4 regions of the Stenotrophomonas sp. STEN046 genome follow, and region 1 is predicted to be linked to each of the others. Evidence: predicted binding sites of a transcription regulator. Region 1 holds the regulator's gene; each other region holds the start of a gene.
What was found. Region 1 encodes FliA, which starts transcription of late flagellar genes. Its sites were predicted from a motif close to TAAAGTTTNNCNNNCNNNGGCCGATAA; they were not measured.

Region 1 (5,175 bases):
CCCGTCCACATCCAGGATCAGCGCCATGCGACCATCGCCGATCAAGGTTGCACCGGCATAACCGCGCAGGCCGCGCAATGCCTTGGGCAGTGGTTTGATGACCACTTCCTCGCGGCCGCGCACCTGGTCCACCACCAGGCCGAAGCGGGTTTCGCCGGCCTGCAGTACGACGATGGTCAGCAGCGGCGAGGCGGCGGGCGTCACATCCAGCCATTGCCGCAGGTCGACCAGCGGCAGGGTGTGCGAGCGGCGATCGAGTACGGCGCGACCGTCGAACCAGCCCAGCGAGGTACGCGGCGCATGCAGTACTTCCATCACGCGCGCCAGCGGCAGCGCGTAGACATCCTCGCCGGCCTGTACCAGCAGGGTCGGCAGGATCGCCAGCGTCAACGGCACGCGGATCATGAAGCGGCTGCCACGGCCCAGTTCCGACTGGATCTGGATCTGCCCGCTGAGTTCGCGGATGCGCGACTGCACCACGTCCATGCCGACGCCACGGCCGGAAATGTCGGTGACCTGCTGCTTGGTCGAGAAGCCAGGCAGGAACACCAGGTGCAGGCATTCCTCGCTGCTCAGGCGGGCGGCGGCTTCCGGGTCGATCAGGCCCTTCTCGCGTGCCTTGGCGCGCAGCTTTTCCGGATCGATGCCGGCGCCGTCGTCCTGCACCTCGATGCTGACGTAGTCGCCTTCCTGCTGCGCCGACAGGCGCACGTGGCCCATCCGCGGCTTGCCCTGCGCTTCGCGCAGGTCGGGCATTTCCACGCCGTGATCGATGGCGTTGCGCACCAGGTGCACCAGCGGATCGGCCAGCGCTTCGACCAAGTTGCGGTCCAGCTCGGTCTCGGCGCCGATCAGCTCAAGGTCCACTTCCTTCTTCAGCGAGCGCGCGACATCGCGGGCCACCTTGGGGAAGCGCGAGAACACCTTGCCGACCGGCTGCATGCGCGTGCGCATCACCGCCGATTGCAGCCGTGCGGTGGCGATGTCCAGAGTGGACACGGCACGATCCAGCTCTTCGTCACGCAGGCGTGTACGCAGGGTCTTCAGCCGGTTTCGTGACAGCACCAGTTCGCCGATCAGGTTGACGATGGCATCCAGGCGCTTGGTGTCCACGCGCACGGTGTGTTCGGCTTCGGCAACCGGCTTGTTGGCTGCCGGCTTGCTGGCCGCCGGTGCCGGCAGCGCTGCCGGCGCCGGACGCGCTGCCGGAGCAGCAACGGCAGCAGCGATCGGTTGCGCGCCCGGCACGGCGCCGCCATGCAGCTGGTCGAGCAGGGCTTCGAACTCGTCCTCGCTGATCATGTCGTCGGCTTTCTTCGCCGTCGCTGCGATGGTGGTCGGGGCCTTGCCGCCGTGCAGCTGGTCCAGCAGTGCCTCGAACTCATCATCGGTGATCAGGTCGCCGCCGGCGCCTGCCGGCGTGGCCACGGCCGACGCTGCGGTGGCAGCGCCACCGTGCACATCGAACTGTGCGACCAGCTCGGGCGGTGCAAAGCCCGGTTCGGTACCGGAGGACACCGCATCGAGCATCGACTGCAGGTAGTCCAGCGATTGCTGGGCGGCATCGAAGTGATGTGCCTGCAGCACGGCCTGGCCGGCCCGTGCGGCGCCCAGAGCTTCCTCGGCGGCGTGGCACAGCTCGACCATCGCGGTGATGCCCAGGAAGCCCGCGCCGCCTTTCAGCGTGTGGTAGCCACGGAACACCGCGTTGAGCTGTTCGTTGTCCTGCGGTGCCTGTTCCAGCGACACCAGCTGTTCGCCCAGGCGATCCAGGATTTCCTGGGCCTCGATGATGAAATCGGCAGTGATGTCGTCGGCTACCGCGCCCATGCTTACAGCCCCAGATCCGACAACAGGTCGTCGGCGTCGTTCTGCGAGACCGCGTGGCGGTCAAGTCCCTTCAGTGCCGGCCCGGCAAGTTCCGGGTCGGTGCGATGCTGTTCCGGCGGCAGGCCGAGCGCGCCAAAGCCTTCGTGCACGCGACGGACGATGCCGACCACGCGACGGATGATCTGGCCGGTCAGGTCCTGGTAGCTCTGGGTCAGGGCGATCTCGGTAAGGTTGTGGCGGATGCGGTCGAGCTGCGCGTCCTGGCCCGGCTGCAGGCCATCGGCACGCAGCTGCTCGGTCAGGTTGCGGCACTCTTCGGCCAGGTCCAGGGTGCGGTGGGTGGCCTGCTCGGTCATGGCCACCACGTGGTCCAGGCGCGCGCAGGCGTCATCCAGCTCGCCGGCTTCATCAGGCACGGTCGGCAGTTCACCCAGCGCCTGCCCCAGTTCGCGCGCCAGCCGCGAAAGGCCGCTCATCATCGGCTGCGTGCGCAATGCCACCAGGCCATCGATGCGCTGGCGCCAGGCGGCTTCGTCGCCCGATTCCAGTGCATCCAGGGCTTCCTGCAGGCGCAGGGCGAGGGCGCTCTTGTCGACCGTAGTGTCCATCAGGCGCTGGCCGCCAGGCGTTCGAAGATCTTGCCCAGCTTCTCTTCCAGCGTCTGCGCGGTGAACGGCTTGATGATGTACCCGTTCACGCCGTTCTGCGCCGCTTCGATGATCTGCTCGCGCTTGGCTTCGGCCGTGACCATCAGCACCGGCAGGGTCTTCAGCTTGGCATCGGCACGGATCGCCTTCAGCAGCTCGATGCCGGTCATCACCGGCATGTTCCAGTCGGTGACCACGAAGTCGAACGGCTGGCTCTGCAGCAACGACAGCGCGGCATGCCCGTCCTCGGCTTCAGCGGTATTGGTGAAGCCCAGATCGCCCAGCAGGTTCTTGACGATACGACGCATGGTCGAGAAGTCGTCGACGATCAGGATGCGCATGTTCTTGTTCAAAGCAGAGTTCCTTTGTTGATCAGCTCTCGGGGCCGGCGTCGGCCGCCCCGATCATGTTCATTGTTCAAGGCCGGCATCGGCGGCTTCGAAGACCTTCAGGCGGCCGCGCAGGCGCAGCACGGCCTGGCCGTGGATCTGGCAGACGCGTGACTCGCTCACCCCGAGCACCGCGCCGATCTCTTTCAGGTTCAGTTCCTGCTCGTAGTAGAGCGAAAGCACCAGCTGTTCGCGCTCGGGCAGCAGGCCGATGGCATTGCCCAGTTCGCGGCCGAATTCACCGCGCTCCAGCACCTGCTGCGGGGTCGGCCCGCCCTGGGCGATGGTGTCCAGTTCGCCCTGGTCTTCGATGCGTGATTCCAGGCTCAGCACCTGGCCGCGCGAGGCGTCCTCCATCAGCCGCAGGTATTCGGGCAGCGGCATTTCCATTGCAGCGGCCACTTCGGTGGCGCTGGCGGCACGGCCGGTACTCTGTTCCAGGCGGCGGATGGTGGCGGCGGCGTCGCGGGCGCGGCGGTGCACCGAACGCGGCACCCAGTCGCCGCGGCGGATCTCATCGATCATCGAGCCACGGATGCGGATCGAGGCGTAGGTTTCAAACGATGCACCCTGGTCGGCGTCGTAGCTGCGCGAGGCCTCGATCAGGCCCATCATGCCGGCCTGGATCAGGTCATCCACTTCCACGCTCGCCGGCAGGCGGGCGGCCAGGTGATGGGCGATGCGCCGCACCAGGTCCGAGTGCTGGGCAATGACTTCATTGGCCGCAGTGCGCTGGACTTCCCTGTATTGAGCGGCGCCTTTCATGCGGCCACCCCACGCTGCTTGATGATGCGCTCGAGGAAGAATTCGACGCCACCGCGCGGTTCGGTCGGTGCCTGCCAGCGTGCGGTCCGGCGGGCGATCTCGGTGATCGCCAGCGCCGACGGGCTGGACGGGTAGGCCTTCACCACCGGCTGCTGGCGCTGCACCGACAGGCGCAGCCAATCGTCCTGCGGCACGCAGCCCAGGTAGTTCAGCGAGACATCGGCCAGGAACTTCTCGCAGACCCGGGTCAGCTTCTCGTACAGCACGCGGCCTTCGTTGGGGTCGCGCACCATGTTGGCCACCACCTGGATGCGGTCCACGCCACGTTCGCGCGACAGCACCTTGATCAGTGCGTAGGCATCGGTGATCGAGGCCGGCTCATCGCAGACCACCACCACGGTGTCCTGCGCGGCCTGGCAGAAGGTCAGCACGCCATCGTTGATGCCGGCTGCGGTGTCCACCACCATGATGTCCAGCTCGCGTTCCAGCTCGGAGAACACGTTGACCAGGCCCACGTGCTCGGCCGGGGCCAGCTCGGCCATGTGCCGGCGGCCGGATGCGGCCGGCACCACCAGCACGCCGTTGGGGCCTTCGATGATCACATCGTCCAGGCTGCAGCGGCCGGCGACCAGGTCAGCCAGGGTATTGGTCGGGTTCAGGCCCAGGATCACGTCGATGTTGGCCAGGCCCAGGTCGGCGTCCAGCAGCAGCGTGCGCTTGCCCATGCCGGCCAGCGCCACGGCCAGGTTGGCCGACACGTTGGTCTTGCCCACGCCGCCCTTGCCGCCGGTCACGGCAATGGTGCGCACAGGGCCGAGCGGCTCGCTGCGGGTCGCCGTCAGCGGGAAGGTGGTGGTCAGCTTGGCGTACTCACGCGACGGCATGGTTCAACTCCGGGTTGCAGGGCATATCGGCCGCGCGGCGCAAATCTTCAAGGCGAAGTACAAGATTGGCCGCACTGGCCCGGTGCAGGTCGTCGGGAACGTCCTGGCCATCGGTCACCCAGGTGATCGGCAGCTTGTGGTCCACGGCTACGGAAAGGGCGTTGCCGAAGCGGCCGGTCTCGTCCAGCTTGCTCAGCACCAGGCCCTGCAGGTTGGCCGCGCCGAAGCGGCGCACCACCTCGTCCATGTCGCCGAAGCTGGTGTTGGCCGGCAGCACCAGCAGGGTGCGGACCTGGCGGGCGGCACGCAGCCACTGCAGCTGGGCGGCCAGTGCACGGTCGCGTGGGCCCAGGCCGGCGGTGTCGATCAGCACCAGCTTGTAGTCCTTCAGGCGTTCCAGCAGCTGGTCCAGGTCGGTGCCGCTGTTGGCTTCGTGCACCGCAATGCCAAGCTGGCGGCCGTAGCCGTACAACTGTTCGCGGGCGCCGATGCGCAGGGTATCGGTGGTGACCAGGGCCACGTCACGGGCCGCATGGGCTTCGGCGAAGCGCGAGGCCAGCTTGGCGATGGTGGTGGTCTTGCCGGCGCCGGTGGGGCCGACCAGGGCGATCACCCCGCCTTCCTCCATCGGGTCGACCGGGGCAATCGGCAGCTTGCGCG
Region 2 (5,175 bases), on a different contig from region 1:
AGTGCTACGCGCGCACGGCCTGGATCCGCTGCAACCGGTGCTGGTCGATGGCGGCGCCAGGACCTTGCTGGAACTGGCCAGCGAGCGCGTGTTGCCCGATCCCGGCAATGCGCTTCCGGTGCAGGATGCCTGCCTGTGGCTGTCGGGCCTGTCGTCGCTGCCGGGGCGCGAGTACTCGATCGCATCATGCGGTGCCGATGGCGAAGTGGAGCTGGTGGTGCGCCTGGTGCACGACGCGCAAGGTCGCGCCGGCCTGGGCTCGGGATGGCTTTCATTGCACGCACCGGTAGGCGCGGCCATTGCCGCACGCGTGCATCGCAACCCGGGCTTCCATCGCCAGCGGGGCGCCCCCATGCTGCTGATCGGCAACGGCACCGGCATTGCCGGCCTGCGCAGCCTGCTGCGCGAGGCGGCACAACAGGGAGAGCATGGCCATTGGCTGCTGTTCGGCGAGCGCCAGCGTGCGCACGATTTCCTGTTTGCCGACGAGATCACCCGATGGCAGGCCGGCGGGCACTTGATGCGCGTGGACCTGGCATTCTCCCGCGATGCCGACGATGGCAGCTACGTGCAGCACCGGTTGCGCGCTGCCGCCGCTGAACTGCCGCTGTGGCTGGCACGGGGTGCGGTGATCCACGTGTGCGGATCACTGCATGGCATGGCGGAAGGCGTGGACCAGGTGCTGCGCGAGGCGCTGGGTGATGAAGCAGTGGAACTGCTGCTTGAGAACGGACGCTACCGGCGCGACGTGTACTGAGGTCGTACGCCGGGCAGGGCCCGGCGCCACCGTTTCATCACACAGCGGCATCCTGCACCTTCATCCCACACCGGCCGGCATGCTCACGCGGCCACGCGCGTGTGTTGCTCCGGTTGCAGGCGGAACAGCGCCACGGCCTCGGCCAGTGCCCTTACCTGGGCCTGCATCTGCGCGGTGGATGCACCCGCCTCCTCGACCAGGCTGGCGTTGCGTTGCGTACTGGCCTCCATCTGCACGACCGTCTGGTTCACCTGGGCGATGCCGGCATGCTGCTCCTGCGACGCGTCGCGGATGCCCGCCAGCAGCGCGGCCAACTGCTGCACGCTGCCGACGATTTCACCCATCGTGGTACCGGCCTGTTCGGCCTGTGCATTGCCCTGGCCAACACGCATCACCGAATCCTCGATCAGCCCCTTGATCTGCTTGGCCGCGTCCGCACTGCGCTGGGCCAGCAACCTCACTTCGGCGGCGACCACAGCGAAACTGCGCCCCTGCTCGCCGGCCCGTGCAGCCTCCACCGCCGCGTTCAGGGCCAGGATGTTGGTCTGGAAGGCGATTCCGTCGATCAGCTGGATGATGTCACCGATCCGCCGCGACGCGGCGCTGATGCCCTGCATGGTCGCCACCACCTGGCCGACCGCCGCACCGCCGCGCCCGGCAACCTGCGCGGCATCGCGCACCAGGCCATCAGCACGCCCGGCCGCATCGGCATTGCGGCCAACGGTGTCGGTCAGTTCGTGCATGGATGCTGCGGTCTCCTCCAGATTGGCGGCCTGCTGTTCGGTGCGCTGCGAGAGATCGTGGTGGCCGGCAACAATCCCGGCCACGCCGACATCCAGGTGTGCGGTGGCCTGCTGGATGCGGGTGACGATCTGTCCCAGCTGCGCGACGGTCGCGTTGGCGTCGTCGCGCATGCGTGCGAACACGCCCTGCAGATCGCCCTCCATGCGTACGCTCAGGTCACCGCGCGCCAGTGCGGCCAGCAACGCCTGCAGGTCCGCCAGGTTGGTCTCGAAGGTGGCCAACAGGCGGTTGATGCTGGTGGACAGCGTGCGCACGAAGCCCTGTTTTCCTTCCAGCACGATTCGCCCGTGCAGGTCACCGTGGGCAGCGGCATCGACCAGCGCAGCCACCTCGGTTTCGAGCAGGGTTTCCAGCGCGCGGCTGTGCCATTCCACGGCGACACCGAGGAACTGTTCGTCCTCGATGATGGCGTTTGAAATCAGCTGGTAGCGGGTGCCAGCGTGGACAATCTCACGCTCCCCGCGCTGGCGGATGCCGCTCAGGCCTGCCAACGCAGCATGCAGGCGAACGGCATCACTGCCGATCAGGGCATCGGCGGAAACATCGAGCAGCTGCAGCAGCGCCGGGTTGGCATAGGCCACCTGCCCTTCGGCGTCGACCACCATCAGGCCGGCCTGCGCGCTGTCCAGTGCCTGCCGTACACGGGCGTTGCCACGTGCCACCGCACGTTCGGTTTCAATACGGGCGCGCAGGCGCTGCTGCATGTCGACCAGGCGTTGCGCCAGTTGGCCGATTTCATCGTTGGCGTTATGCACGCGCAGCGTGGTGTCGAGCCGGTCGTCGGCGATGTCGCTGGCAAAGCGCAGGGTGTCCTGGATCGGTCGGCGCACCGCGCGCAGCACCAGCACCAGACTGGTGATGAGTACGCCCGCCACCAGCAGCACGGTCGCCACGAACAGCACGCTGGCCGCACGTGCACCCGCCTGCTGGCGTAGTTGCGCCTGTCCCAGCGCCGCCGCCTGGGCCTGCTGGAAGGCAGCCAGTGCCGGCCCGACCGCGGCGGCTGTATCAAGCAGCGACTGCGCCTCGACATCCAGGCCGACACGTGCGGCGGTGTAGCCCAGCAATGCGGCCTGGTAGGACTCCATGCCGCTGCGCAGACGCTCCTGTTCGTCCGCCGACAGGCCAGCCAATGCCAGATCGAAGGGCAGCTTCTCTTCGCTGGCACGGTCGGCATGGGTGGAATCACCATCGAGCAGCAGCAACGCCTCCTGGCGGCGCATCCGCTGCACGTGCAGGGCCAGCACCGGGCGCTCCAGCGCATCCACCTGCGCCTGCAGGGCGTCTGCAGCCTGCTGCAGCTGCGCAGCCAGGCCGGCTTCACCGCGCCCCATCTCATCCACCCGTTCAAAGAGCGCGGCAATGCCCTGCGAGAACGCATCGACAGTGCCGGTCATCGCCTGCAGCACCTTGCGCCGGCCTGCATCCATGGGCAATGCGCGCAGGGCCTGCAGATCCTGCTTCAGTGCCTGCTGGGCGGCCAGCAACCGGGTCCGGTCCGCATCATCGAAGCTGCGTGCATACTGGGTCTGCAGGCGCCGGGCCTCGGCCACCCGCGCAGCCAGCGAAGCGACCAGATCGCTGCCACGCTGGTAGCTGGCCTGGTCGCGTGCGGCCTGCACGTTGGCGTGGCTGGTCCAGGCGTGGACGGCAACGATGGCCATCAGGCCCAGGCCACAGACCAGCAGGGTCGCCTTGAGCTTGTCGGCGACACTGAGGCGATGGGGCTGCAGCCAGCGCAGCAGGCCAGTGGACAGCGCGCGCGGCCAGGACATGCGGGCGCGCAGGGACCGAAGGCGGGGAACAACGGTCGACATGACAGACTCCAGGCGGAAGGACGCACCTGTATCGGCCTGTAGCGCGGGAACTTTAGCGCCATCGGGAAACATTTCCGTTGAGCGGCGCAGTCGTCGCTTTTGTACCGGCAGAAGGCGACCGGGGCGTGACACCGGCGGGACGGACTTGACCTCAACCCCTGTTGCGGTTGCACAGTGGGCCTCCCCGCCTGCGATGACCGCCATGCCCATCGACGTCGACCGTTACCTGCAGCGCCTGCAGCTGGACGCCCCACCGCCGCTCACGCTGGCCGGATTGACCCTGCTGCAGCAGCGCCACAACGCCCTCCTGCCCTTCGAAACCCTGACCTCGCTGCTGCGCGACGCGGTGCCGATCGACCTGGAAAGCGTGCAGTTCAAGCTGCTGCATGCCCAGCGCGGCGGCTATTGCTTCGAACTCAACGGCGCATTCCTGGCCCTGCTGCAGGCCTTGGGCTTCAACGCGCAGCCACTGAGCGCACGCGTACTGCTGTCGGCCACCGATGGCGAGCTGACCGCGCGTACGCACCTGCTCATGCGCGTGCGCCTGCTGGACGACGACTGGCTGGTGGATACCGGCTTCGGCGGCCTGACCCCCACCATTCCGCTGCGGCTGCATGAGACCGCCGTGCAGGACACTCCGCATGAGCGCTATCGCCTGGCGCGACTGGACAATGGCGACTTCATGCTTGCCGCCGAAGCCGGGGATGACTGGCGCCCGCTGTACCGCTTCGACCTGCAGGCACCCGCGCCGATCGATAACGAGGTTGGAAACTGGTACGTGTGCACCCATCCGCAGTCGAGCTTTCCCGGCCAACTGCGTGCATCACTGACCGGCCCGGACTGGCGCCGCACCATCGGCAGCGGCAACTACACCGAGTACCGGCCCGGCCAGGCGCCGGACAGGCGTCCGCTGCGAGATGTGCAGGACGTGCGCGAGGTACTGCAGCAGCGCTTCGGCATGCGCCTGCCCGATGACCCAAGGCTGGACCCGGCGATCTCCGACTGGCTGCAGCGGTCGCAGACAGAAGCCCGATAGAGCAGGACCAGGCTCGACACTACGCAGGCATCGGCGCCTGCACGGCGATCCGGTTGCCTTCGCTGTCGCGGATCTCGGCCACCCGCCAGTCACCTGCCACGTCCGGGCCGAAGCAGAGCTCGGCGCCGGCCTGCAGGGCACGCTGCAGGCTGTCATCCAGGTCATCCACGCCCACATAGATGCGCGCGCCCTGCTCCGAAGGCAGATAGCTGTCACCCTGCACCAACGCCATGCTGGCGCCACCGGCCACATCATCGAAGGGCAGATAGGCCATCCGGCAATCATGCACGACCACCGGTGCATCGATCCTCACCTGCAGCCACCGCTGGTAGAAGGCAATGGCACGTGCCAGGTCGGTGACGGGGACTTCAACGTGCAGGATCGGATTCATGGGGTTCGGCCGAGGGGTATGCAGGGTGCAGGCATGGCGGCCATTCATGCCGCCACTGTGCCTGTGGTGCATGCGCGGCGCGAACACCGCGCACAGGGGACGGTGGCATGCTGGCCGCCCACCTGTGCCGGAGTGTCTCATGCCCCTGTCCGATCATCGCCATGCGCTGGCACCGTCTGGATTCCTGCGCGTTGCAATCAACCTGGGCAATCCGGTGCTGGCGCAGGGCGATGCCGATGCGCCACACGGCCCTTCGGTGGAACTGGCCACGGCCTTGGCGCAGCGGCTGGGTGTGCAGGCGCGCTTCAACTGCCACGACGCCGCCGCATCGGTGGTGGCGGCGGCCGCCACCGACGCGTGGGACCTGGCC
Region 3 (5,175 bases), on a different contig from region 1:
GAAACCGTCGGCCAGTACGCCGCCATCGCTGAGCTTGAGCGGTGGCATCTCGGCGATGGCGCTGGCCAGCAGATGCGCGCATTCGTCGTGCTCGCCAAGTGCGGCATGCAGGGTCTGCAGGCGCGGCGAATCCAGCGGTGCCAGCACCTCGCGCACGGCCGGCAGCAGGCCCAGGCCATCGCGCAGGGTGGAGAAATCGCGCGGTCGTGCCGAGCGCAGCGCGACGCGGGTGAGGATGCGTTCAAGATCGCCAAGGCGACGGAACTGCTCGCGGATGTCGGCGTCGCTGCCGCGATCGATCAATGTCTCCACCGCGTGGTGGCGCTGCACCAGCACCTCGCGCAGGCGCAGCGGACGATGCAGCCAGCGGCGCAGCAGGCGGCCGCCCATCGGCGTTACCGTACTGTCGAGCACACCGAGCAGGGTGTTGCGGGTATCACCGTCGACACGTGTATCAAGTTCCAGGTGGCGACGCGTGGCCGCGTTCATCGCGATCGCTTCGCCGGCGGTTTCCATCGAGATGGAGGTCAGGTGCGGCAGGCGCTGCTTCTGGGTTTCTTCCACATAGCCCAGCAAGGCGCCGGCAGCAGCGGTGGCACGTGGCTTGTCATCGATGCCGAAACCGCTGAGATCGTGCAGCTTGAAGAAGTTCAGCAGCTGGCGACGACCACTGTCGGCGTCGAACAGCCACGGCGCGCGGCGGCGCACGCCACTGCGCTGGCGCAGGAACTCGGGCCAGTTTTCTTCATCGGGCACCAGCAGCTCGGCCGGCTCCAGGCGTGCCAGTTCGGCCTCCAGCGCATCATCGGTATCCACTTCGTTGACCAGGAAGCGTCCGCCGGCCAGGTCGGCCCAGGCCAGGCCGTAGCCGGACTTGCTGCGCGACAACGCCATCAGCAGGGTGTCGCGGCGCTCATCCAGCAGCGCCTCGTCGGTGACCGTGCCGGGGGTGACGATGCGCACCACCTTGCGCTCGACCAGGCCCTTGGCCAATGCCGGATCGCCGATCTGTTCGCAGATCGCTACCGATTCGCCCAGTGCCACCAGCCGTGCCAGATAGCCCTCATAGGCGTGCACCGGCACACCGGCCATCGGGATCGGCGCGCCGCCGGAGCTGCCGCGCTGGGTGAGGGTGATGTCCAGCAGGCGTGCGGCCTTGCGCGCGTCGTCGTAGAACAGCTCGTAGAAGTCGCCCATGCGGAAGAACAGCAGCAGGTCCGGGTACTCGGACTTGGCGGCGAAGAACTGCTTCATCAGCGGGGTGTGTTCGGCGGACTTGTCTTTGGACATGGGGCTCGTGGATCAAGGGCGTCCGCTCGCGCCGGAGGGCAGCGGGGCGGACGCAGGAACAGGGGCGTACATGTTAACGGGTAGGGGCCGGGGCTGCGGCGATTCCCGGCGAGCGCAGCCGTCCGGCACGAGCAGGTTGGGCGCAGATCAGGCCGTCACCAGCGTGATGTTCGGATGGGTGGCGAAGATCTCGAGCACGATCTCGAAATAGGTCTGGCCTTCGCCGCGGTCCAGCGCTGCCAACTGCCGCGCCAGGACGGCACCGTTGAAGGCGGCGGGGTGTTCAAGCTTGGCCAACAGCCACGCCCTCGTGGTATCGCGGCCAAGGGCGGTGCGACTGTGGTTGATGTCCCGCCACACCACGGTTGCCGTGGCATGGCCATGCAGCACGCCGTAGCCGCCGTACAGCAGGTCATCGAGCGCATCGAGGCTGGCGCCGAGCTGCCAGCTCTCTCCCGCCATGAATACACGGTTGATTTCGGCATAGAGGCTGGCGATGTCGGTGATGGCGGCGCCATCGATCTGCAGGGAAAGGGTCATGGCGTGACTGTAGCGTTGCCTGGATGAAGGGTCGTGCTGGAGATGGCCGGCTGCTTCAGAATGTCCCGATCCGGTCGATAAGCAGTGCGCCTGGATGTGCTGCATGCGCAGCGACCAGAGCGTCGAGGACGGGCGAGACATGGAGATGGATGGGATGAGGAACGGAAACATGGGTGCAGAAGTTGTCCGTGCGGGTTCGCGGCGTTGGGCCGGCAGGCTCACGGCCTGCGTGATGCTGGCGATGGCTTCGGCGGCGCCGGGTGTGGCGCTGGCTGCTGATTCCGGGTTCGAAGGTGTTTCGTGGGGTGCGACGGCCGCCCAGCTCGAAGCGTCTCTTGACGGCAAGCTGGCTGCACGTGAATGCGCCGAGCAGGAGCGTAACCAGCCTGAGCTGAAACGCTATGCGCGCAGCTGCGGTCCGGTGATCGAGGATTATCGGATTGACGGCATTTCCTTCGTCGCGTTCTTTGGTGTGCGAGGCGCCGACAGTCCGCTGCAAGCGATATATCTGGATCGCGTTGCGACGGTAACCAATGAGCAGATCCGGGCAGGCCAGGGGTCGGAATATCGATACAACCGGGTAAAGAAGGTGTTGATGGACCGCCATGGCACGCCAGCACGGGTCAGCGAGACGGCCGATCGCCCGCGTGACAAGCCCGCGGTATTGAGCACTGAATGGGTGACCGGCGATTCGACCATCACGCTCACAGAAACGATTGTTTCCGAGAAGCGCGGGCAGCAGTACTACCTCAGCATTATCTATACGCCGGTACAGCATTAGCACTGGCCGGTGCCGGGAGGAGTTAATCCCTTTCCCGTTCATTCCGGAATGAATGAGCGGGGACAGGGTGATTTTTGAACCAGTTCACATTATTGGTGGGTTGCAATTCCGCGCGCCTTAAAGTTTCCCCATATCGTGCCGCCACCGAGGGTAGGGCCACGATCAAGGGAATTGAGATGCTCGCCTTACGCAACCTCCGTGTGGGTTCCCGGCTTTCCGCCGGCTTCGGTCTGCTGTTGCTGTTCATCCTCGCCATCGTCGGCCTGGTGCTGTACGGAAACCATCTGAAGTCCGCCCAGTTCGAGAAAGTGGTAGGCGTGAACATGGTCAAGATGCGGCTGTTGAATGACATGCTCGATACCAACAACGCGATGCTGATGCATCGCCGGTTGATGGTGATCAAGCGTGGCGAGGAGTTCGACAAGGATTACCAGCGGGCGCAGGAACTGGGCCGCACCTACGACGGTATCTGGGGCAAGTACATCAGCATTCCGCGCGATGCCACCGGCGATACGCTGGTGGCGCAGATCGCGGCGGCACGCAAGGCCACCGATGCGTCCACCGCGCAGCTGCATGCGAGGATGCAGGCGGGTGACTACGATGGCGCGGCGAAGGAACTGCTGGCCGAGCACAGCCTGGCGTCGGCGTGGAATGGCGCCATTTCCAGCCTGCTGCGGCACCAGGAAACCTTGACCGAGCGCAGCCGGCAGGAATACCGCGCCACCGAGGCATGGACGGGCACGCTCTCGATCGCCTTCGGCGTTCTGAGCCTCCTTCTTGGCGCGTTGGCAGCCTGGGCGATCACCCGCAGCCTGACCCGACCGTTGCAGGGCGCGGTGAAACTGGCCGATGGCATCGCCAGCGGCCGCCTGGACAACGTCATCGACGCTTCGGGCAACGATGAAGTGACCCAGCTGCTGAAGTCGATGCAGCGGATGCAGGGGCAACTGCAGGCGGTGATGGCCGCGCAGGGCGAGATGGCTCGCCAGCACGACGACGGCAGCCTGAGCTACCGCATGGATGAAAGCGCCTTCCCCGGCGACTACGGTCGGATGGTGCACGACACCAACGCGCTGGTGGGCTCGCACGTGCAGGTGCAGAACCGCCTGATCGAGGTGATGAAGCACTACGCGCGCGGTGACCTGTCGGTGGACATGGATCGCCTGCCGGGTGAGAAGGCCGCGATCACCCAGGCGATGGACGAGACCAAGGCCAGCCTGTCGGCCATCAACGGCGAGATCCGCCGCTTGGCCACGGCTGCGGCCGCTGGCGACTTCAGCCTGCGTGGCGACGAAACGCGCTTCGAACACGATTTCCGCGACATGGTGACCGGCCTCAACCGCTTGATGCAGACCACCGACGAAAACCTGGTACAGGTGTCGGCTCTGCTGCAGGCGATCTCCGATGGCGATCTGACCGTGCGCATGCAGGGGGATTTCCACGGGGTGTTCGCGCGGATGCGTGACGACTGCAATGCCACGGTGGAGCAGTTGACCGGGATTGTCGGCCGTATCCAGACCAGCGCATCCAGCATCAACCTGGCCGCAGGCGAGATCGCCTCGGGCAACACCGACCTGTCGCGGCGCACCGAGCAGCAGGCCGCCAACCTGGAAGAGACCGCCGCCTCGATGGAAGAGCTGACCTCCACGGTGAAGCAGAACGCAGAGCACGCCCGCCAGGCCAACCAGCTGGCGATCGGCGCGCATGGCGTGGCATCGCAGGGGGGAGAGGTGGTGGGCCAGGTGGTGACCACGATGACTGCCATCGAGGCGTCTTCGAAGAAAATCGCCGAGATCATCAGCGTGATCGATGGCATTGCCTTCCAGACCAACATCCTGGCCTTGAACGCAGCGGTGGAAGCCGCGCGGGCAGGTGAACAGGGGCGTGGTTTTGCGGTGGTCGCCAGCGAGGTCCGCACGCTGGCGCAGCGCTCTGCCGGCGCAGCCAAGGAGATCAAGGGCTTGATCGAAGAGTCGGTGGGCAAGGTCGCCGACGGCTCGCTGCTGGTGCGCCAGGCAGGTACGACAATGGGCGAAATCGTGGCATCGGTGCAGCGGGTGACCGACATCATGGCCGAGATTTCCGCAGCATCGCAGGAACAGAGCTCGGGCATCGAGCAGGTCAACCAGACGGTGATGCAGATGGACGAAACCACCCAGCAGAACGCGGCGCTGGTGGAAGAAGCCAGTGCTGCGGCGCGTTCGATGGAAGAGCAGGCCAACCTGCTGGGCGAGGCGGTATCGGTGTTCCGCACCGGGGTCACTGCAGCAAGCGCGGCGGTACGCCCGATGCTGGCAGCGGTGGCGGCAACCGTGCCGCCGATGCGGCGCAGCGCAGCGATGCCGCCCCGTGCTCCGCCGCTGGCGGCCAACACGGGCGGCTGGGAAGAGTTCTAGGCCGGGTGGGAGACGGCGCCCATCGCGACGCTGGGTCGCGGTGGGCGCATTTTGTTTCATGAACCGAAGATGGCCCATCAAGCGGCAACGACGCCTATTTCACTTCAAGTTGCCAAGCGGCAGAGGAAACTCGGCCCATACCGGAACACAGGAGATGGCCATGAAGAC
Region 4 (5,175 bases), on a different contig from region 1:
ATGCTGCGGCCGGTCGCGGCGCGGCAGTGCCACCGTTGCGGTTGTTGCGCGCCGCGTAGGTCGCCTCTTCCAGACGATCACGGAAGGCCACCACATCCATCGACGGCGAACCGGCGGCGCGGCCTTCGAAGATCATGCGCGGAGTAGTGTTGGTGCCGTAGGCATCCAGGTTGGCGGAGTCGTCGATCTGCAGGATCGCGCCGTCCAGGGCGACGCCGGCGAACAGGCCGCGGGCACGCGACCACGACCAGATCTCGGCCTTCAACTGGCCGTCGGTGGCGGCGGCAGCGTTGCGACCGACCGGGCCTGCGGCAACACCGGCATCGGCACCGAGGGTGAACTTGCCGTTGACCAGATTGTCCAGGCTGCGGTCGTTGCGGAACACCAGCACCACATCGGACGACTGCACACCGGCCTGGAAGCCGATGCTGCCGCCGGTCAGTTTGATGAACACCGGGTTGGACCAGGCGCCATTGGGCATCCGCACTGACATCAGGCCATGGCCACGGCGTCCGCCAATGACCAGTCCGGCCTTGATCGTGTCGGGAATGACGATGACCGCGCGGCCTTCGTCGAGCAACTTGTCCGGAATGCCCTGTTCAGGGATTTCCTGGATTTCAGCCAGTACACGCACCGCATTGCGGGCGCGCTGGTCTTCCTGCGGTCCGGCCATGGCCTGGCTGGACAGCAGGCTGGCGGCGATCAGCAGGGCTTGGATCGGGCGACGCATGGCAGGCTCCAGAAGTCAGTCCATAGGAAGATATAGCAAGTGACTGAAATTAGTAGTGTTGTCATGAATCTCCAATGAGCGTTGGCTGCTCACATTGACCTCATCGATGACATCGATCCGAACGCTGCATACCGGGGCGGCGATGGAATCGGCGACAATAGCGCCCATGCTCGACGCACCCGACACCGCCGTATTGGCGGTCAACCTAGGCACGCCCGAGACGCCGACGGCTCCCGCCGTACGTCGTTACCTGGCCGAATTCCTCTCCGACCCGCGCGTGGTCTCGATCCCGGCACTGCTGTGGCAGCCTTTGCTGCGCGGGCTGATCCTGCCCCTGCGCAGTGGCCGCTCCGCTGCCAAGTACGCGCAGGTATGGCTACCGGAAGGGTCACCCCTGATGGTCCATACCCGGCGCTTGGCGCAGGCCATGCAGACACTGCTGCCGACGCTGCGCGTGCGCCATGCCATGCGCTACGGCCAGCCCGCGCTGAGTGCCGAGCTGGATCGGCTGGCGGCCGAGGGCGCGCGCCGCATCGTGGTGCTGCCGCTGTATCCGCAGTACTCGACCACCACCACCGCCTCGATAGAAGACCGCGTGGACGCGTGGCAGCGCAGGCATCCGCAGGTCACGGTCAGCCTGGTCCAGGACTATTCGATCGATCCGGACTGGGTCGCCGCCGTGGCCGGTTCCATCCAGCGCTACTGGCAGCAGCATGGCCGTGGCCAGAAGCTGATGTTCTCCTTCCATGGCATTCCGCAGCGCCTGGCCGATGCCGGCGATCCCTATCCGCAGCGCTGCGAAGCCAGCGCACGTGCGATCGCCAGCGCGCTGGGCCTCGGCGCGGATGACTGGCAGCTGGGATATCAATCGCGCTTCGGTCGCGAGCGCTGGCTGCAGCCCTACGCCGAACCCAGCCTGTGGGCGCTGGCCGAAGCCGGGGTGAAGCGGATCGATGTGGTCTGTCCGGGGTTCGCCACCGACTGCCTGGAGACACTGGAAGAGGTCGCGATGGGCTTTACCGAAACGCTGGCCGAGCGCGGCACGCAGATGCACTACATCCCCTGCCTCAATGCCGAACCCGAACACGCCCGTGCCTTGGCACGTCTGGCAGTGGCTTCGCTGGCATGAGCCTGCAGCCGTTTGAACTGCAGGTTGCCGGTGCCCGCGTTGCCGGGCTGCGCCAGGCAGGCACGGGTCCGCGCGTGCTTGCCCTGCACGGCTGGCTCGACAATGCGGCCAGCTTCGTACCGCTGGCGCCGCATCTGCCGCAGCTGGAGCTGGTGGCGATCGACCTGCCCGGACATGGCCACAGCGCGCACCTGCCCAGTGGCGCGGTCTACACCACGCCGGCGGCGATCACCCACGTGCTCGATGTCGCCGACGCGCTCGGCTGGGATCGCTTCACCCTGATCGGCCATTCGATGGGCGCCGGCATCGCCAGCCTCACCGCGGCGGTCAGCGATCGTGTCGAACGGCTGGTCGCCATCGAAGCGCTCGGCGGCCTGCGCGGGCCGGAAGAGGAAACCGCCAGCCGCCTGCGCGAGCACGTCCAGGCCACGCGGGCGCTCGGGCGCAGGCCGCTGCGGGTATTCCCCGATCTGGCCGCACCTGTCCGCGCGCGGATGATGACCAACCAGCTCAGCGAAGGCTGCGCACGCCTGCTGGTCGAGCGCGGCGTGGAGCCGGTCGAGGGCGGTTACCGCTGGTGCAGCGACCCGCGCCTGATGCTTCCCACAGCGATCCGCCTCAGCGAGAGGCAGATCAACAACCTGCTGCAGGCCATCGCCTGCCCGACCCAGGTGATCTACGCCACTCCCGCGCAGTCCTACTATCCCGAACCAATGCGCAGCCAACGCCTGCAGCATCTTCGCGATGGCCGCCTGGCGGTGTTCCCCGGCAATCATCATCTGCACATGGAACATCCCGCGCAGATCGCAGCAGTGATCGATGCATTCCTCAACGGAAGCGTCAACGCCAGCTGAGCAGACGCTGGCGCGCGCACTTCACTCTGCAGCCGCGCGGCCGATAGAACGGTAGCGGGCCCCTGCGCCCGCAGCTTGCGGGCGCACCATGCCTGCGGTTCGTTCTTGGTTCTGCAAGGAAGCGCGCATGTCCCGTCTGCTGCTCCGTCATCCACAGGATGTGGCCACGGTGCCTGTCCCTCGCGCCGCCGCCGGCAGCGCATTCCCACGCATTTCCCGTCCATGCCGTTGCCATGCATTCCGCAGGCAGCGCGGCGTGGCCGTTGTCGTTCGTTGATCCAGGAGTTTCCGATGTCCCTTGTCGCCTCACGTCCGCCCGATCCGGGCCGCCTTCCCTATCTGCAGCAACTGGCACAGCGCGGCGACCGCCGCCTGCTGCTGTGCAGTGTCGGCCTGGCGGCACTGGGTCTGGTACTTGCCATCGGCAGTACCGCGCCAGCGGCAGCCGCCGTGGTCGCCGCCGCCGCGCTGCCAGCCACCTGGCTCGGTCTGCGGTTGGCCGGGCAGCCGCTGGCGCGCAATGGCCTGGCCGTGCTGCTGGCATTGCAGTTGGCACTGCTCTGCCGGATCGGCGCAGTCAATGCCGTCCTGCCGCTTGCACTGTTGCTCGGTGCCCTGCTTGGACATCGCGATCGGTTGCCGCTGTGGCTGGCCGGCAGCGTCGGCGTACTGGCGGCATTGGTGCCGTTGATGCAGGGCGAAGGGCTGCGCGAGCCGCTGCTCAATGCGGCGGCGCTGGCGGCGCTGGCCGTGCTGCTCGGCCAGACCGCCCTGCGCCTGCGGGAGCAGAGCCAGGCCCTTGGCCAAGGGCCACGCAGGCTGGCCGCCCTCGCGCGCGATATCGCCACCGGTGCCGACCTTGGCCAGCACACCGACCCTGCCGGGCACGCGCCCGGTTCGCTGGCGCATGCCCTGGCCAGCACCGCCCGCCACGTCCAGGCGCAGCGCGCCCGCGAGCTGGACAGCCACGGCGAGAATGCGCAGATCCGCCTGGCCCTGGATGTTTCGCGGACGGCAATGATGATCGCCGACAACGATCACGTGATCCGCTACGTCAATCGATCCGTGGTTGCGCTGCTGCGCAACCAGCAGGCCAACCTGCGCCAGGCCTTCCCCGACTTCGATGCCGAACGCCTGGTCGGCAGCAGCATCCATCGTTTCCACGCCAATCCCGAGCGCATCCGCGGCATCCTCAACAACCTGCAGGTGACCCACAACGGCAAGATACAGATCGGCCCGGTGCACTTTGCCCAGGTGGTCACTCCCGTATTCGACGCGCAGGGCGTGCGCCTTGGCTTCGCCGTGGAATGGCACGACCGTACCCAGGAGCTGGTGCTGGAGAACGCCGTGGCCGGCATTGTCGATGCCGCTGCACATGGCGATCTGCAACAGCGGCTGCAGGCCAGCGAGGGCGCCGGCTTCCTGGAAGGCCTGACCGGCGGCATCAATACACTGCTGGACACGCTGGGCAACACGGTCGATGAAGTACGACAGATGCTCGCGGCCATGGCCAGCGGCGACCTCGATCGGCGCATGCACGGGGAGTACCACGGTGCATTCGCCGCCATCCAGCGCGACGCCAATGTCACCGCCGGCCAGCTCTCAACCATGGTCGGTCACATCCAGCAGTGTGCGTCGGCCATCAGCACCGCAGCCAGCGAGATCGCCGCCGGCAACGGTGCGCTGTCCGAGCGCAGCGAGCGCCAGGCCGCACATCTGCAGGAAACGGCAGCATCCATGGAGGAGCTGACCGCGACCGTACGCCAGAACGCGGCGCATGCCCGACAGGCCAGCGAGCTGGCAGGCTCCACCCAGAGCGCAGCGAACGACGGCAATCAAGCGATGCAGCGGGTGATCGACACCATGCAGGCCATCGAGGTCGCTTCCAGGCGGATCGGCGATATTACTGGCGTGATCGACGGCATTGCCTTCCAGACCAATATCCTGGCGCTCAACGCCGCGGTCGAAGCAGCGCGTGCCGGTGAACAGGGCCGCGGCTTCGCGGTGGTAGCCAGCGAAGTGCGCGTGCTGGCCCAGCGATCGGCGGCGGCGGCGCAGGAGATCAAGGGCTTGATCGACGAGGCCGGGCACCGGGTAAGCGACGGCGCGCAGCTGGTCATCGACGCTGGCCAGCGCATGCGTGTGATTGTCGGCGGCGTGGAGGACGTCAGCCACCTGATGCACGAGATATCGACGGCATCGCAGGAGCAGTCCAGCGGTATTGAACAGATCAACCAGACCGTGGTGCAGATGGACCAGGCGACCCAGCAGAACGCGGCGCTGGTGGAAGAAGCCACCGCCGCCGCACGCGAACTGGAGTCACAGGCCGGTGCATTGAACCAGGCGGTTTCGGTGTTCCGCCAGCGCGAGACGGCGATGGCAGACTGATCAGCGGTTCACACTGATGTTCTGGCAGGGACGGCGCCCGCAGGGCGCCGTCCCTTTTTCTTTGCGCTGGGTGC

Region 2: ACVOLJ_RS03790 (methyl-accepting chemotaxis protein) is a predicted target of FliA. The motif match lies at 3,407-3,433, and genes of this name have one in related genera.
Region 3: ACVOLJ_RS06210 (methyl-accepting chemotaxis protein) is a predicted target of FliA. The motif match lies at 2,730-2,756, and genes of this name have one in related genera.
Region 4: ACVOLJ_RS15680 (methyl-accepting chemotaxis protein) is a predicted target of FliA. The motif match lies at 2,734-2,760, and genes of this name have one in related genera.

The regions. Positions count from the first base shown of each region.
Region 1 covers NZ_JBRRDR010000001.1:14,173-19,347, forward strand. The annotation lists gene ACVOLJ_RS00065 (chemotaxis protein CheA) at 1-1,830, opposite strand, end outside; gene ACVOLJ_RS00070 (protein phosphatase CheZ) at 1,833-2,438, opposite strand; gene cheY (chemotaxis response regulator CheY) at 2,438-2,830, opposite strand; gene ACVOLJ_RS00080 (RNA polymerase sigma factor FliA) at 2,888-3,631, opposite strand; gene ACVOLJ_RS00085 (MinD/ParA family ATP-binding protein) at 3,628-4,515, opposite strand; gene flhF (flagellar biosynthesis GTPase FlhF) at 4,502-5,175, opposite strand, start outside.
Region 2 covers NZ_JBRRDR010000004.1:126,433-131,607, reverse strand. The annotation lists gene ACVOLJ_RS03795 (PepSY domain-containing protein) at 1-757, shown strand, start outside; gene ACVOLJ_RS03790 (methyl-accepting chemotaxis protein) at 841-3,378, opposite strand; gene ACVOLJ_RS03785 (arylamine N-acetyltransferase family protein) at 3,581-4,414, shown strand; gene ACVOLJ_RS03780 (VOC family protein) at 4,434-4,805, opposite strand; gene ACVOLJ_RS03775 (transporter substrate-binding domain-containing protein) at 4,945-5,175, shown strand, end outside.
Region 3 covers NZ_JBRRDR010000008.1:65,529-70,703, forward strand. The annotation lists gene mutS (DNA mismatch repair protein MutS) at 1-1,290, opposite strand, end outside; gene ACVOLJ_RS06200 (barstar family protein) at 1,438-1,830, opposite strand; gene ACVOLJ_RS06205 (hypothetical protein) at 1,934-2,611, shown strand; gene ACVOLJ_RS06210 (methyl-accepting chemotaxis protein) at 2,788-5,007, shown strand; gene ACVOLJ_RS06215 (glycine zipper 2TM domain-containing protein) at 5,162-5,175, shown strand, end outside.
Region 4 covers NZ_JBRRDR010000036.1:42,504-47,678, forward strand. The annotation lists gene ACVOLJ_RS15665 (lipid-binding SYLF domain-containing protein) at 1-730, opposite strand, end outside; gene hemH (ferrochelatase) at 897-1,859, shown strand; gene ACVOLJ_RS15675 (alpha/beta fold hydrolase) at 1,856-2,713, shown strand; gene ACVOLJ_RS15680 (methyl-accepting chemotaxis protein) at 3,005-5,101, shown strand.